3 regions of the Pseudoalteromonas espejiana DSM 9414 genome follow, and region 3 is predicted to be linked to each of the others. Evidence: predicted binding sites of a transcription regulator. Region 3 holds the regulator's gene; each other region holds the start of a gene.
The links. The regulator LexA, encoded in region 3, represses DNA repair genes until DNA is damaged. The targets are predictions, from matches to a motif close to TACTGTATNNNNATACAGTA.
Positions count from the first base shown of each region.

Region 1: the regulator LexA is predicted to act here: its motif matches at 2,463-2,482, upstream of ruvC (crossover junction endodeoxyribonuclease RuvC).
Region 2: the regulator LexA is predicted to act here: its motif matches at 2,072-2,091, upstream of PESP_RS10740 (SulA-like leucine-rich domain-containing protein).

Region 1 is NZ_CP011028.1:1,433,110-1,437,436, forward strand. Features, by position in the region: gene PESP_RS06640 (ABC transporter permease) at 1-2,403, shown strand, start outside; gene ruvC (crossover junction endodeoxyribonuclease RuvC) at 2,532-3,056, shown strand; gene ruvA (Holliday junction branch migration protein RuvA) at 3,059-3,676, shown strand; gene ruvB (Holliday junction branch migration DNA helicase RuvB) at 3,684-4,327, shown strand, end outside.
Region 2 is NZ_CP011028.1:2,371,558-2,375,884, reverse strand. Features, by position in the region: gene PESP_RS10755 (VC2046/SO_2500 family protein) at 1-305, shown strand, start outside; gene PESP_RS10750 (DUF6172 family protein) at 496-798, shown strand; gene PESP_RS10745 (YchJ family protein) at 873-1,352, opposite strand; gene PESP_RS10740 (SulA-like leucine-rich domain-containing protein) at 1,395-1,829, opposite strand; gene PESP_RS10735 (tetratricopeptide repeat protein) at 2,112-2,567, opposite strand; gene PESP_RS10730 (NCS2 family permease) at 2,685-3,977, shown strand; gene PESP_RS10725 (hypothetical protein) at 4,045-4,327, opposite strand, start outside.
Region 3 is NZ_CP011028.1:3,513,603-3,517,929, forward strand. Features, by position in the region: gene ctaD (cytochrome c oxidase subunit I) at 1-998, opposite strand, end outside; gene coxB (cytochrome c oxidase subunit II) at 998-2,140, opposite strand; gene lexA (transcriptional repressor LexA) at 2,614-3,231, opposite strand; gene PESP_RS16005 (PaaI family thioesterase) at 3,408-3,848, shown strand; gene PESP_RS16010 (hypothetical protein) at 3,853-4,233, opposite strand.

The DNA.
Region 1 (4,327 bases), 1.6 Mb from region 3:
CTTACGCTTTCTATGGTAACTGAGCGAATAGGGCAGAGCATTACGCAAAAAAGTAGTGCGTTTATAGCGGCCGACCGTGTTCTTGCGAGTGCTCATAAGCTTGATACTGCATTTATTACCAAAGCAAAAGAGATGAATCTGCAAACTGCACAAATGGTTTATTTCGATACTATGTTATTTGCCAATGACGAAATGCAATTTAGCTCTGTTAAAGCGGCCTCTAACGAATACCCGCTGAAAGGGGAGTTAAAAGTAAAGTCGTCTTTACTTGGCGAAACGGTGGTTGCTCAAGGTGGCCCAAAACCTGGTAATGTGTGGTTAAGTGAATCTGTTTTTTACAGTTTAAACATAGATATAGGAGCACAAGTAGAACTAGGCGCTGCGCTATTTAATGTTGAAAAAGTAATAGTAGAAGAACCAGACGCGCCGTTTAATGTGTTTTCGAGCAGCCGAAGAGTGCTTATAAATATTGCTGATGTAGCTAAAACAGAGGTAGTGCAGCCGGGCAGCCGTGTAAACTATCGACAATTATACGCCGGTGATGAAAGCGACATTACAAGCTTTTACGAATGGTTAAAGCCACAAATGGCTGAAAACCAACGCTGGTATGGTGTAAAAGACCGTCAATCGCCAATTTCTAATAGCCTTAACCGAGCAGAAAGCTTTTTACTATTGGCTGGCCTACTCGGTATTATTTTAGCAACCGTTGCTATAGCGGTATCGGCTAAACGTTATTGTGAGCGCCAATACGACCCAGTAGCAATGATGAAAACTCTAGGCGGCAGCCGAGCGTTAATTCGTAAAATATATTTTATGCATTTGCTGATGGTTTGTACCATGGCCGTTATTGTGGGTTTAGCTATTGGTTATGGCTTACAAGAAATAGCTACACATTACTTAGCTCAAAGCATGGATATGGAATTGCCAATGGCGGGCTTTAAACCTTGGCTGGTGGCTATAAGCACAGGTGTTATTTGCGCTGTTATGTTTTCTATTAAGCCCTTGCTTGATTTATTTGATATCCCACCACTTAGAGTACTGCGCCGAAATTTAGGTGACCGCCTAGCAGTGAGCCGTGTACATTTAGGTTTAAGCGCTTTGACCGTATTTTTATTAATGTGGCTATTTAGTAACAACATTAAAATCACGCTTATTTTATTTGTATCTACCCTTGCCCTAATTGGGGTGTTATTTGTGGTGTCTAAATTAATATTTGGTGGCGGGCGTAAGTTAGGTTTAAAACCTGGTAACAGTTGGTCATTGGCTATTGCCTCTATTCAAAAGCGCGCTAATGTAAATGCAGTTCAGCTGATCAGCTTTTCGTTAGCAATTAAGTTATTGCTGTTTTTAATTGTGCTTAAAAACGACATGATTTCTGATTGGCAATCACAACTGCCAGCCGACGCACCAAACGCATTTTTAGTAAACATTACACAAAATGAGTTAGAGCCAGTTAATAACTACTTAGCCGAAAACGATATTTTAGTGTCTGACTTTTACCCAACTATTCGTGGGCGTGTTAACGCGGTAAATGGTGAGCATGTTGCACGTAAAGTGTCGCTGCAAGACAACGAGAAAAAAGATGAAGAAGCTCGCTCAGGTATTGGCCGAGAGCTTAACCTTACATGGCTTAAAAATGTGCCTGCACAAAACGAAATTATAGAAGGGCAGTGGTTTGACGAAAACGCCATTGGTGAAGCATCGGTTGAAGAGTCAATGCTTGAACGCCTAGATGTAGAAATAGGCGACACACTAACATTTTTAATTGGCGCGCAATCTTTCGATGCCAAAATTACCAGTGTACGTAAGGTAAATTGGGCCACCCTTAAACCTAACTTCTTTATTATTTTAAGCCCCGATGTATTAAAAGACTTTCCGGCGACGTACATTTCATCAGTTCGTATTGAGCCTGAGCAAAAGCAAGCATTTAGCCAGCTATTGCGTACTTACCCAACTATTACGGCCATTGATGTAGACAACTTTGTTAAACAAATTCAATCTACAATCGAGCAGGTATCCCTAGCAATTGGTTTTGTATTAGCCATTGTCGTATTGTGTGGTGCGCTTGTACTTATATCGCAGATGCAGGCAAGCCTAGGTGAGCGCATGCAAGAAATAGTAATTTTACGAACGCTAGGTGCTAAAGGGCGCTTAATTAAAAACGCGACCTTATATGAGTTTTTACTTTTAGGTGGTTTAGCGGGTTTTGTAGCGGCACTGTTTAGCGACGTCGCATTATTAATTGTGCAGCAGCAAATGTTTGATTTAGCAGGTAAGCTTCATCCTACAATTTGGCTTGTTGGGCCTGTGTCGGGAGGCGTATTTGTAGCCGCACTTGGCTATTTTATGATTGCCCGTAAGCTTAAACAAAATACTCAAGGGTTAGTACGCGCATTAGCTTAACCTTTAACTTATAACTAAAAACGCCCGCAAACACTGCGGGCGTTTTTGTTTTTACGCGCCACTGGTAATTTATACAGTGCTCTGGCATTATTACCGCTATTGAAAAATAACAATAATGAGTGTGCTGTTTGGCCATTATTTTAGGAATAGATCCTGGTTCGCGATTAACAGGGTACGGTGTAGTTGCTCATCAAGGTGCAAAATTTACCTATTTAGGGAGCGGGTGCATAAAATTAGCCGAGCACGAATTTCCTATTCGCTTAAAAATGATTTACCAAGGGATCACACAAATAATTGAGCAATTCTCGCCAGAAACTTTTGCCATAGAAAAAGTGTTTATGGCCCATAACCCTGACGCCGCACTTAAGCTTGGTCAAGCCCGAGGCGCTGCTATTGTAGGGGCGTCTATGGCTGAGTTACCTGTATTTGAATACTCTGCACGGCAAATAAAGCAAGCCGTAGTAGGTAACGGGGGCGCTGATAAGTCTCAGGTACAGCATATGGTTAAAAATATTTTAAAATTACCCGGCACTCCACAAGCCGACGCTGCCGATGCACTTGCCATTGCTATTTGCCATGCTCACTCAGAACAAAATTTAATTAAACTAGCGGGTAGCGCAAGCAAAACCGTTAGAGGACGTTTAAGGAAATAATTATGATTGGCCGCTTAAATGGCATTTTAGTTGAAAAACAACCACCTGAAATTTTATTAGAAGTAAGTGGTGTGGGTTACGAAGTACAAATGCCAATGACCTGCTTTTATGACTTACCAAACATTGGTGAAAACGCCATAGTTTACACCCATTTTGTAGTACGCGAAGACGCGCAATTGCTATTTGGTTTTAATAATAAAACTGAGCGAGCCTTATTCAGAGAGTTGTTAAAAGCCAATGGCGTAGGGCCTAAACTCGGTTTGGCCATATTATCGGGTATGTCGGCGCAGCAATTTGTAAGCTGTGTAAATAACGAGGATGCAACCACCTTAGTTAAGCTCCCGGGTGTTGGTAAAAAAACAGCTGAGCGCTTAGTACTTGAAATGAAAGACCGATTAAAAGATTGGGGTAACGACTTATTTACGCCATTTAGTGATAATGCGGTTATAGAGCCCCCTAGTGATGCGACTATTGCTAATAATGCCGCAGACGACGCCGTATCGGCACTGGTTGCACTTGGTTATAAATTGCCACAGGCTCAAAAAGCAGTAAAATCGGTAAGTAAACCTGATATGTCTACTGAGGTTCTTATTAAAGAATCTTTAAAATCAATGTTGTGAGTAAACCATGATTGAAGCTGATCGCTTAATTGACGCGAGCGAAAAAACCAACGAAGACACCATAGACCGCGCAATAAGGCCTAAGCTTTTAGCTGACTATAAAGGTCAGCCGCACGTTAAACAACAAATGGAAATATTTATAGAGGCAGCGCGTAGCCGCGGTGAAGCGCTTGATCATTTATTAATATTTGGTCCTCCGGGCTTAGGTAAAACAACACTTGCTAACATTGTTGCCAATGAGCTTAACGTAAGCATTAAAACAACCTCAGGCCCTGTGCTTGAAAAAGCCGGCGACTTAGCAGCGCTACTCACTAACCTTGAAGAGGGTGATGTACTGTTTATTGATGAAATACACAGGCTTAGCCCACAAGTTGAAGAAATTCTTTACCCAGCAATGGAAGATTACCAACTTGATATAATGATAGGTGAAGGCCCAGCCGCACGTTCTATTAAGCTAGATTTACCCCCTTTTACATTAATAGGGGCTACAACACGTGCAGGGTCGCTAACTTCTCCGCTAAGAGACCGCTTTGGTATAGTGCAGCGCTTAGAGTTTTACTCAGTAGCTGATTTATCTCACATTGTAGGGCGCTCAGCCCATTACCTCGATTTAGAAATGTGTGACGATGGCGCTACTGAAATTGCAAAGCG
Region 2 (4,327 bases), 1.1 Mb from region 3:
TAGCTCCTGAACAGTTTGATATGTTAATTGGGCAAACACACTCATCAACTATTTATGAGCAGGGCGTAGCTACGGGAATGAAAAATATTAAGCTTACTCAGTACTTAAACCCAGAGCCGCTTGCAATTAGAGATGATAAAACGCATATCCCGTTAACGATAATTGATAACTGTGAATTATCGGTGCGAAGGCGTATTGCGAAAAAGCACACGGATTTAACGAATCCGCAAATGGATGCTGCTGCTTTTTACGATGATTTAAATAATGACGCAGTCCATAAGCCTTTATTACTTGCCAGTGCATAATGTTGGTTTGAGAAAATAGTATATATTCACTAAAAAATTAATTCATTCCATCTATGTTAATACCGTTTAATAGAACAATTCCCTTTTTTGTTTAAAAAAATCATCCACAAATTAAATGCAATTGCTATAATGGCTGCAAATGGTATGACTTGAGTGCCATTATCATTAAATCAAGGTAATTAGGAACGTAATGAAGAAAACATTCACGCTAAATCATGAGAAAATCAAATACCCTCGTATGGTTGATGCTGCAAAGCATGAAGTGAAAAAATATTTGAAAAGAGAGCGCAATAAAACGCTACCTGTTGAAGCTGATTACTGGGCGTTTGACTGTAAATTTGGTACTAACGCTGATGATGCAGAAGTTGTTCATGTGGCTGAAATTAACAACAAAATTAGTGAAGTTGAAAAGCAAGAGCTAACTTCATTCTATGTTGAAATTTTAGCTAGACCAGCACAGCGTGAATCGTTCGATCTAGATGATGATGAGTAAATAGCTAATAGCTGTTACTGAAAATGGACCTTAATGGTCCATTTTTGTTTTAATAAGCAAGCTTAAGTGGCAGCTTACAGGCTGTGACATTTCTTATATTTTTTACCACTGCCGCATGGGCAGTTGTCATTTCTTCCTACTTTTATATCCGCAACTGGGTTTATTACCCCGTCAAGATATCGCCATTGACTATTCTCTTTCACAAAATCAGATTTTTCATTTAGTTCGCAATATAAATTTTGGTAAAAGTAATTTGCTTTAAATTCCACGTAGCCTTTGTGTGCGTCGTAGTGTGTATCGTTTACGGTGAGTTTTACAAACCGACAGCTATCGGCAAATTCTTTTATTTCTTTTACTGGGTTTTCGGCCTGCTTTTCTTGTGCGTAAGTTTTGTATACATAAGATGCTTTTTTTAATGCATATGCACAAAAGCGTGAGCGCATTAGTTGCTCAGGTGTATCGGGTATTTTTAAATCTAAATGATAGGGCTCGCAACAGTCTCCATAGTTAAGCTGACTGTTGCATGGGCAAGTACTTGTACTGGTTACACTCATAAAATACTAAATAACGTTAGTCAAAAATGTATTTTAACAAGCTTATTGAGTAAGTGATATCGATGCAGTGCTAGTTTTTTTGGTAAAGCAAAATAGCTTAGCACTTCTTTTATTTAGATTGAGCGATAAATTAACAAGTTGTTGTTCGCTTACTATGTCTGTCCAAGTGATAATAGCTGCAAAGTTACCATTATGAAGTGCAGAGTTAAGCACATATTCTAAGTTCACTAAATGCTTTTGTCTTATAACAAGCAGTTTGCTGGTATCTATAGAGCAGCTATCTAGCAAGGCTTTACTTGGTACATGGTCGGGCGCTATTAGTAAGGTCCACGCGTTTGAGCTATTGTATTGGTGCAACACTTTAAGCATCTCAAATGTCGCAGAAATTTCATCTTCTACTTTAATTAAGTTTACTGACTCGCTTTCATCATGTTGTTGGTAGCTTTTAACGGTTCTTACGGTAATTGGCTGTAGCATAGGTCTCACTCACTGGGTTTATATACAGTACCCATATACAGTAGTTTATACAGTTGTTGTGTGCAAGTGTTTTTTGTTATTTTTTATACAAGTTTTAATGTTTTGAAACTAAAATTTATAAATAACTGTTATTTTACAATAGTTTATAATTTTATGGTGAAGTGCGAATAACAGCGGTTTTTATAGCACTGTATAGAGTAGAAAAAATGTATACAGTACTTTATTGAGGGTTATACAGTAATTAATGTAGATCTATACAGTATTTGTAACAGCATGCAAAGGTTAATCATTTTTAGGAATTAGGTGAGCAAACTGTATTTGGTGTATTTGTTCATATAAACTGGCAGCATAGCACTGTGCGTCTTTTAAGCGCTTAGTATCTATATACTTTCTTAAATCATCTAATGCGGCAACTGCAGGCTCATATCCCTGGCTGCTGGCTAAACTTAACCACGCAGCAGCATGAAATACACTTTTTGGTACACCTTGGCCTTTAACAAAAAACAAACCTAAGTAAAATTGAGCTCTATTATTTCCAGCCATTGCGGCAAGTCTCATCCATTTCGCAGCCAGTGCAGGTTGGTCATGCTTTAAATAATACAATGCTTTGTTAAGGGTTGTTTGCTCACTGACCCCCTCATTACTTTCACTGCTCTCATTACTAGGCTGTGTTACAAAGTTTAAAATATTATCTAATTGTTGCTCTAAATCTTGTCCGCTAGGCTGAGTCTTTATCATATTTTTTCTTTTTTATAGTTTCTACGTCAACAGTTTAGTATATCGCAAGGTAAAATGTCCTGTTTATACTTAATTTTATGGTAAAATCTCGTCACTTTTTACAACCACAAGTCTATTATGCTCGAAGCTCTATTTAAACTCCGCGAAAATAACTCCAACGTGCGACGCGAAAGTATCGCAGGTATCACCACGTTCATCACTATGGTTTACATTGTCTTTGTAAACCCTGCAATGCTTGCCGAAGCTGGTATGGATCAGGGCGCTGCATTTGTAGCAACGTGTATAGCCGCAGCCATTGGCTGTTTCATCATGGGCTTATGGGCTAATTACCCTCTAGCACTTGCACCAGGTATGGGCCTTAACGCATTTTTTACTTATGGTGTAGTTTTAGGAATGGGTTATAGCTGGCAAGCTGCATTAGGTGCGGTATTTATGTCGGGCTGTATATTCTTAATTTTAAGTTTGTTTAAAGTGAGGGAGTGGATCATAAATGCTATTCCTTTGGTTTTAAAACAAGCTATTGCAACAGGTATCGGCGCTTTTTTAGCACTAATAGCCCTTAAAAATGCAGGTATTATTGTTTCAAGCCCTGCTACATTAGTGCAGCTTGGTGACATTACCTCTGCAGGCCCTTTGTTAGCTATTTTAAGTTTTTTCGTCATTGCAGCATTACTTTATCGCGATATTAAAAGTGGTGTACTTATTAGTATTCTACTCGTTACAGGGATTGCCTTGAGTTTAGGCTTAGTTGAGTACCACGGTGTTGTTTCTATGCCACCATCAATTTTACCTACTTTTATGCAACTTGATTTTGCCGCAGCGCTTGAGCTGTCAATGTTAAGTGTTATTTTTGCATTTTTGTTTGTTGATTTGTTTGATACATCGGGCACGTTAGTGGCTGTTACCCAAAAAGCCGGCTTAGCAGATGAAAAAGGCAATATGCCTCGCTTAGGTCGTGCTCTAAGTGCCGATAGTACCGCCACTATTGCAGGTGCAATGTTGGGTACTTCTACAACTACTTCTTACATTGAGTCTGTAGCGGGCGTATCTGTGGGTGGTCGTACAGGTTTAACTGCGGTAGTTGTAGGTATTTGCTTTTTGTTAATGATGTTTTTTGCACCACTTGCACAAATGGTGCCTGCGTATGCAACCGCTGGGGCAATTTTATATGTTGCTGTGTTAATGTTGCAAAATCTAAAGTTTGTAAATTGGGATGATATGAGTGATGCAATACCAGTTAGTGTTGTGTTGTTAATGACCCCACTTACATTCTCTATTGCACATGGTATTGCACTTGGCTTTATTTCGTATACTGCTGTTAAAGTATTGTGTGGTAAGCGCGATCAGGTAAGTGTGAGCGTGTGGATTTTAACGTCGTTATTTATCATTAAGTTCGCATTTTTATCTTAAACAAGATACCAGCTAACTGACATAAAAAAGCCCATACGTAGTGTATGGGCTTTTTTGTATTTTGATTTTACCACTTCTTTTTCGGGGCAAATAATACGTCTAAATCGTCTTGCTCTGCCTCTGCTTTTTTCTTAAGTGCTGTGGCGTTTGATGCTTTTAGCTCTGTGCTAATTTCTTCTAAGTACGATTCAACTTCTTGGCGTTTGGCATTTACGTATTCATCAGAGTATGTAACTGCGCTTAATGTTGCATATGCTTTTTCGAAGTATTGTCTTGCAGAACCAACCATACTTGCTGAGCGTGCAGATAAACCACGTTTAATTTGGCTTTCAATATTTATCCGTAGCTGT
Region 3 (4,327 bases):
GTTGGCACCGATATAAGCATGGTTGCGTACATAAAAAACAGCTCGCCAGCCACCGGCATACCTGTAGTAAACATATGGTGCGCCCAAACAATAAAGCTTAGTAAAGCAATAGAAGAAGTGGCGTAAACCATAGAGGCATAACCAAATAGCTTTTTACGTGAGAAGGTAGGCACTATGGTCGATATAATGCCAAAGGCAGGCAAAATCATAATGTACACTTCGGGGTGACCAAAAAACCAAAATATGTGCTGAAGCATCACCGGATCGCCGCCTCCGGCAGCATCAAAAAAGCTGGTTCCAAAATATTTATCGGTCAATACCATGGTTACTGCACCTGCAAGTACGGGCATAACAGCAATTAGCAAAAACGCAGTTATTAGCCATGTCCAAACAAATAATGGTAGCTTCATCCATGTCATGCCAGGGGCACGCAAATTAACTATGGTCACAATAACGTTTATTGCCCCCATAATTGAGCTAATCCCCATAATATGCACGGCAAACACAAACATCGCGGTGTTGTCGTTACTGTAGGTTGTAGAAAGTGGGGCGTAAAAAGTCCAGCCAAATGCTGGGCCACCGCCTGGCATAAGTAATGATGCAAGCAAAATTAAAAATGCGAACGGTAAAATCCAAAAGCTCCAGTTATTCATTCTTGGCAGTGCCATATCGGGCGCACCAATCATCAGTGGTACCATCCAGTTAGCCAGCCCTGTAAAAGCAGGCATAACGGCTCCAAACACCATGATTAGCCCATGCACTGTAGTCATTTGGTTAAAAAAGTGAGGATCGACAAGCTGTAATCCGGGTTGAAATAATTCAGCCCTAATTACCATGGCCATTGCGCCACCAATTAAGAACATCGTCAGTGAAAAAATTAAATATAAACTGCCAATGTCTTTATGGTTGGTTGTGTAAAGCCAGCGCTTAAAGCCTTTTGCAGGGTGGTGGCCGTGGTGAGCTTCATTGGCGTTTGGTTGTTCTGCTATGCTACTCATTAGTTCGCCTCCCCATCAGCATCAAGTGCTGCCTGAATTTCACTAGGTTGAATTACATCACCCGTATCGTTACCCCACGCATTGCGTTTGTAGGTAATGACTGCCGCAAGTTGCTTTATTGATAGTTGTTTAGCAAAAGCTTGCATAGCAGTGCCAGGACGGCCATGAATTACAATATCTATATGATCTTTTATATCACCAAGCACAATGGGGCTGCCTTTAAGCGCAGGAAATACGCCCGGTAAGCCCATACCTGTTGGCTGATGGCACGCAGCGCAACTTGCCATATATACTTGCTCGCCCAAGGTCATTAACTCTTCTTTAGGAATTGTTTGATCAAGCAATGCTGCATCGGCTAATGCCGCTTTTTGCTTTGCTTGCTTGGCATCGGCAAGCCAAGCATTAAAATCTTCCTCTGATTTTGCCTCAACCACCACTGGCATAAAGCCATGATCTTTACCGCACAGCTCAGCGCACTGTCCGCGGTAAATGCCTTCTTCGTTAATGTTGGTCCACGTTTCGTTTATAAATCCGGGGTTGGCATCTTTTTTAACTGCAAAATCGGGTACCCACCAAGAGTGAATAACGTCATCTGAGGTCATTAAAAAACGTACTTTTTGATTTATTGGCAGCACTAAAGGTTTATCAACCTCAAGTAAATAATTAGGATTTTTATTGGCAAGGTTGGCTATTTCATCTTGGGGGGTAGACAAAATAGAGTAAAACTCTACATCTTCGCCCATATATTCGTAATGCCATTTCCACTGCGAACCGGTAATTTTAATGGTTAAATCGGCCTTGCTAGCATCTTCCATTGCAATAAGTGTTTTAGTGGCAGGGATTGCCATGGCAATTAAAATAACAAATGGAATGGCAGTCCAAAGTATTTCTACTTTAGTACTTTCATGAAACTGGGCAGGTACTGCCCCTTTAGATTTACGATGATGAATCAGTGCCCAAAACATAATTGCGAACACTATCACCCCAATCACACAACATATTAAAAATATGGTCATGTGCAGCTGATATACATTATTGCTTATATCGGTTACGCCCTTGCGCATATTGTATTGGCTATTGGCCATTACATGCTGTGGAAACACAATCAATATAAGCCACAAGGTAGAGGTCAGTTTACCCATGTGACGGCTCCTTTGATGCTATTGCTAATGCAAAGCGAAGAGGCATACGGCTTAAACGCCTATTCGTTATTTTTATTATTTAACCAACCTAATTTGTTTTGATTGGTATAGCTGCGCCAACAAAGAATGTGTATTTGTGTGTTCTCAAAACCGAAAAGCTGTGAGTTATTGTTAGCCCAGCAAATTAATAATTAGCTAAAAAACATACAACAAGCAAGTTTTAGTATAAAAAACAAACAAGTTATATTTTAAAATAAGTTTTAATTACGCCAGCTTAAACACAAGTTAATTGCTAAATAGCGAGTAAAACTAGGGGGTGTATCATATAAAAGAGGAGTTAAGTGCGAGTGCAAAAAAGTTTACAGCTTAAATAACTTTATGGCTGCTTTAGTATTACTAAAAGGTGGGTTTTAAAACAAAAATGCACACTAACAAGTGTGCATTTGTAAATTTATTGCTTAATGTGGCCTAAATTACATCCAATCGGCGTTTCTTATTACGCCTACGGCTAAGCCTTCAATATTAAACGACTCATTTTCAAGGTCTACTTCTATTGGCGTAAACTCTTCATTTTCGGCGTGTAATAATACTTTGCGACCTGCTTTTTCTAGGCGTTTTACGGTTACATCTTCATCAACTCGTGCAACCACAACTTGGCCGTTTTCAGCCGTTTGAGTACGGTGTACAGCTAGTAAGTCGCCGTCCATAATGCCTATGTCTTTCATGCTCATACCGTTTACACGCAGTAAAAAATCGGCTGCTGGTTTAAACATTAAAGGGTCAATTTTACAATGGCTCTCCACGTGTTCTTGCGCCAAAATAGGAGAACCCGCCGCAACACGGCCTATAAGTGGTAAGCCTAATTGCTCAGGCTCTTCTTCTTCAATTAACTGAATCCCACGGCTTGCGCCAGGTTTCATTTTAATTACGCCCTTTTTAGCAAGCGCTTTGAGATGCTCTTCGGCAGCATTGGCACTTTTAAAGCCTAGTGTTTGTGCGATTTCGGCACGTGTAGGAGGCATACCAGTATCTTTAATAAAAACTTTTATTAGTTCGAGTATTTGAGCTTGGCGTTTCGTTAATGGTCGCATACAACTGGTTTTCCATACAGTACATTTAACTGTGAGTATATACAGTTAAATAAAAATCGCAAATTTAAATTGTGTTTTAAATAGCTAAACTAAATACATATGTGTACATTTTAGGTAATTATAAAATTTGCATATTTAAAATGCTATAAACAAGGTTTTAATTCAAAGGAGTAGTTATGAGTATTTGGCACCAACCCATTACATTAGAGCTTTGCAAACAATTAGATGAAGGAATAAGCGGTCAAGGCACTTTAATGAAAACCATGGGGATAGAAATAACCGAAATAGGCGACGATTACCTAGTTGCCACTATGCCTGCAATTCCTGAGCACCATAACCCAATGGGAATGGTACACGGCGGCGCTAATGTAGTACTTGCCGAAACGGTTGCTAGTTATGCTGCCAATTTTGTCATTGATTTTACAAAGTTTTACTGTGTAGGGCAGGAAATTAGTGCAAGCCATTTAAAAGCGTCACGCAATGGGACGTTAACAGCAACGGCTCGTGCATTTCATATTGGTAAACGCAGTTCGGTTTGGGAAATAAAAATTACTAATAGCCGCAACGAGCTTTGCTGCGTATCAAAAATGACCGCAGCAGTGGTTGAGCGAAAGTAATAGCTTACTTATCAATCGGGTAAATTGTAATTTCCATACCTGCGCCAATTGCAGATATACGTAGTAATGTATCTGCATGTAGGGCTTGGTTAAAACACTTTGGTGATGTGCCCGACTCAAAGCCAATATCAAACGTTCTTCGCGAGCAACTAAGCCACTGTTTTAGCGCATTGCGCGAGCACGATTCTATTAGTTCACATAAGTGGTTAATTGCTTTATCTGGCGTGCTTATATCGCCCGCAGCTTCAATACGCGCCAATTGACGATATTCGTCTTTGTCATAATGCAAAACCATCGCGTTTTTCTTTAAGTCAGCCACTAAAACACTAATATCTTGTTTAGACTCAAGCTCCAGATCTACATTTAAAAATTGAATTTCTGACATTGTCTGCTTTTTACCCTCTTATAGTTTCACCGCAAACTTTAACGCAGTTTTACTTTTATACCAAATCAACTAAGCAGTAATCCTTACTTAATCC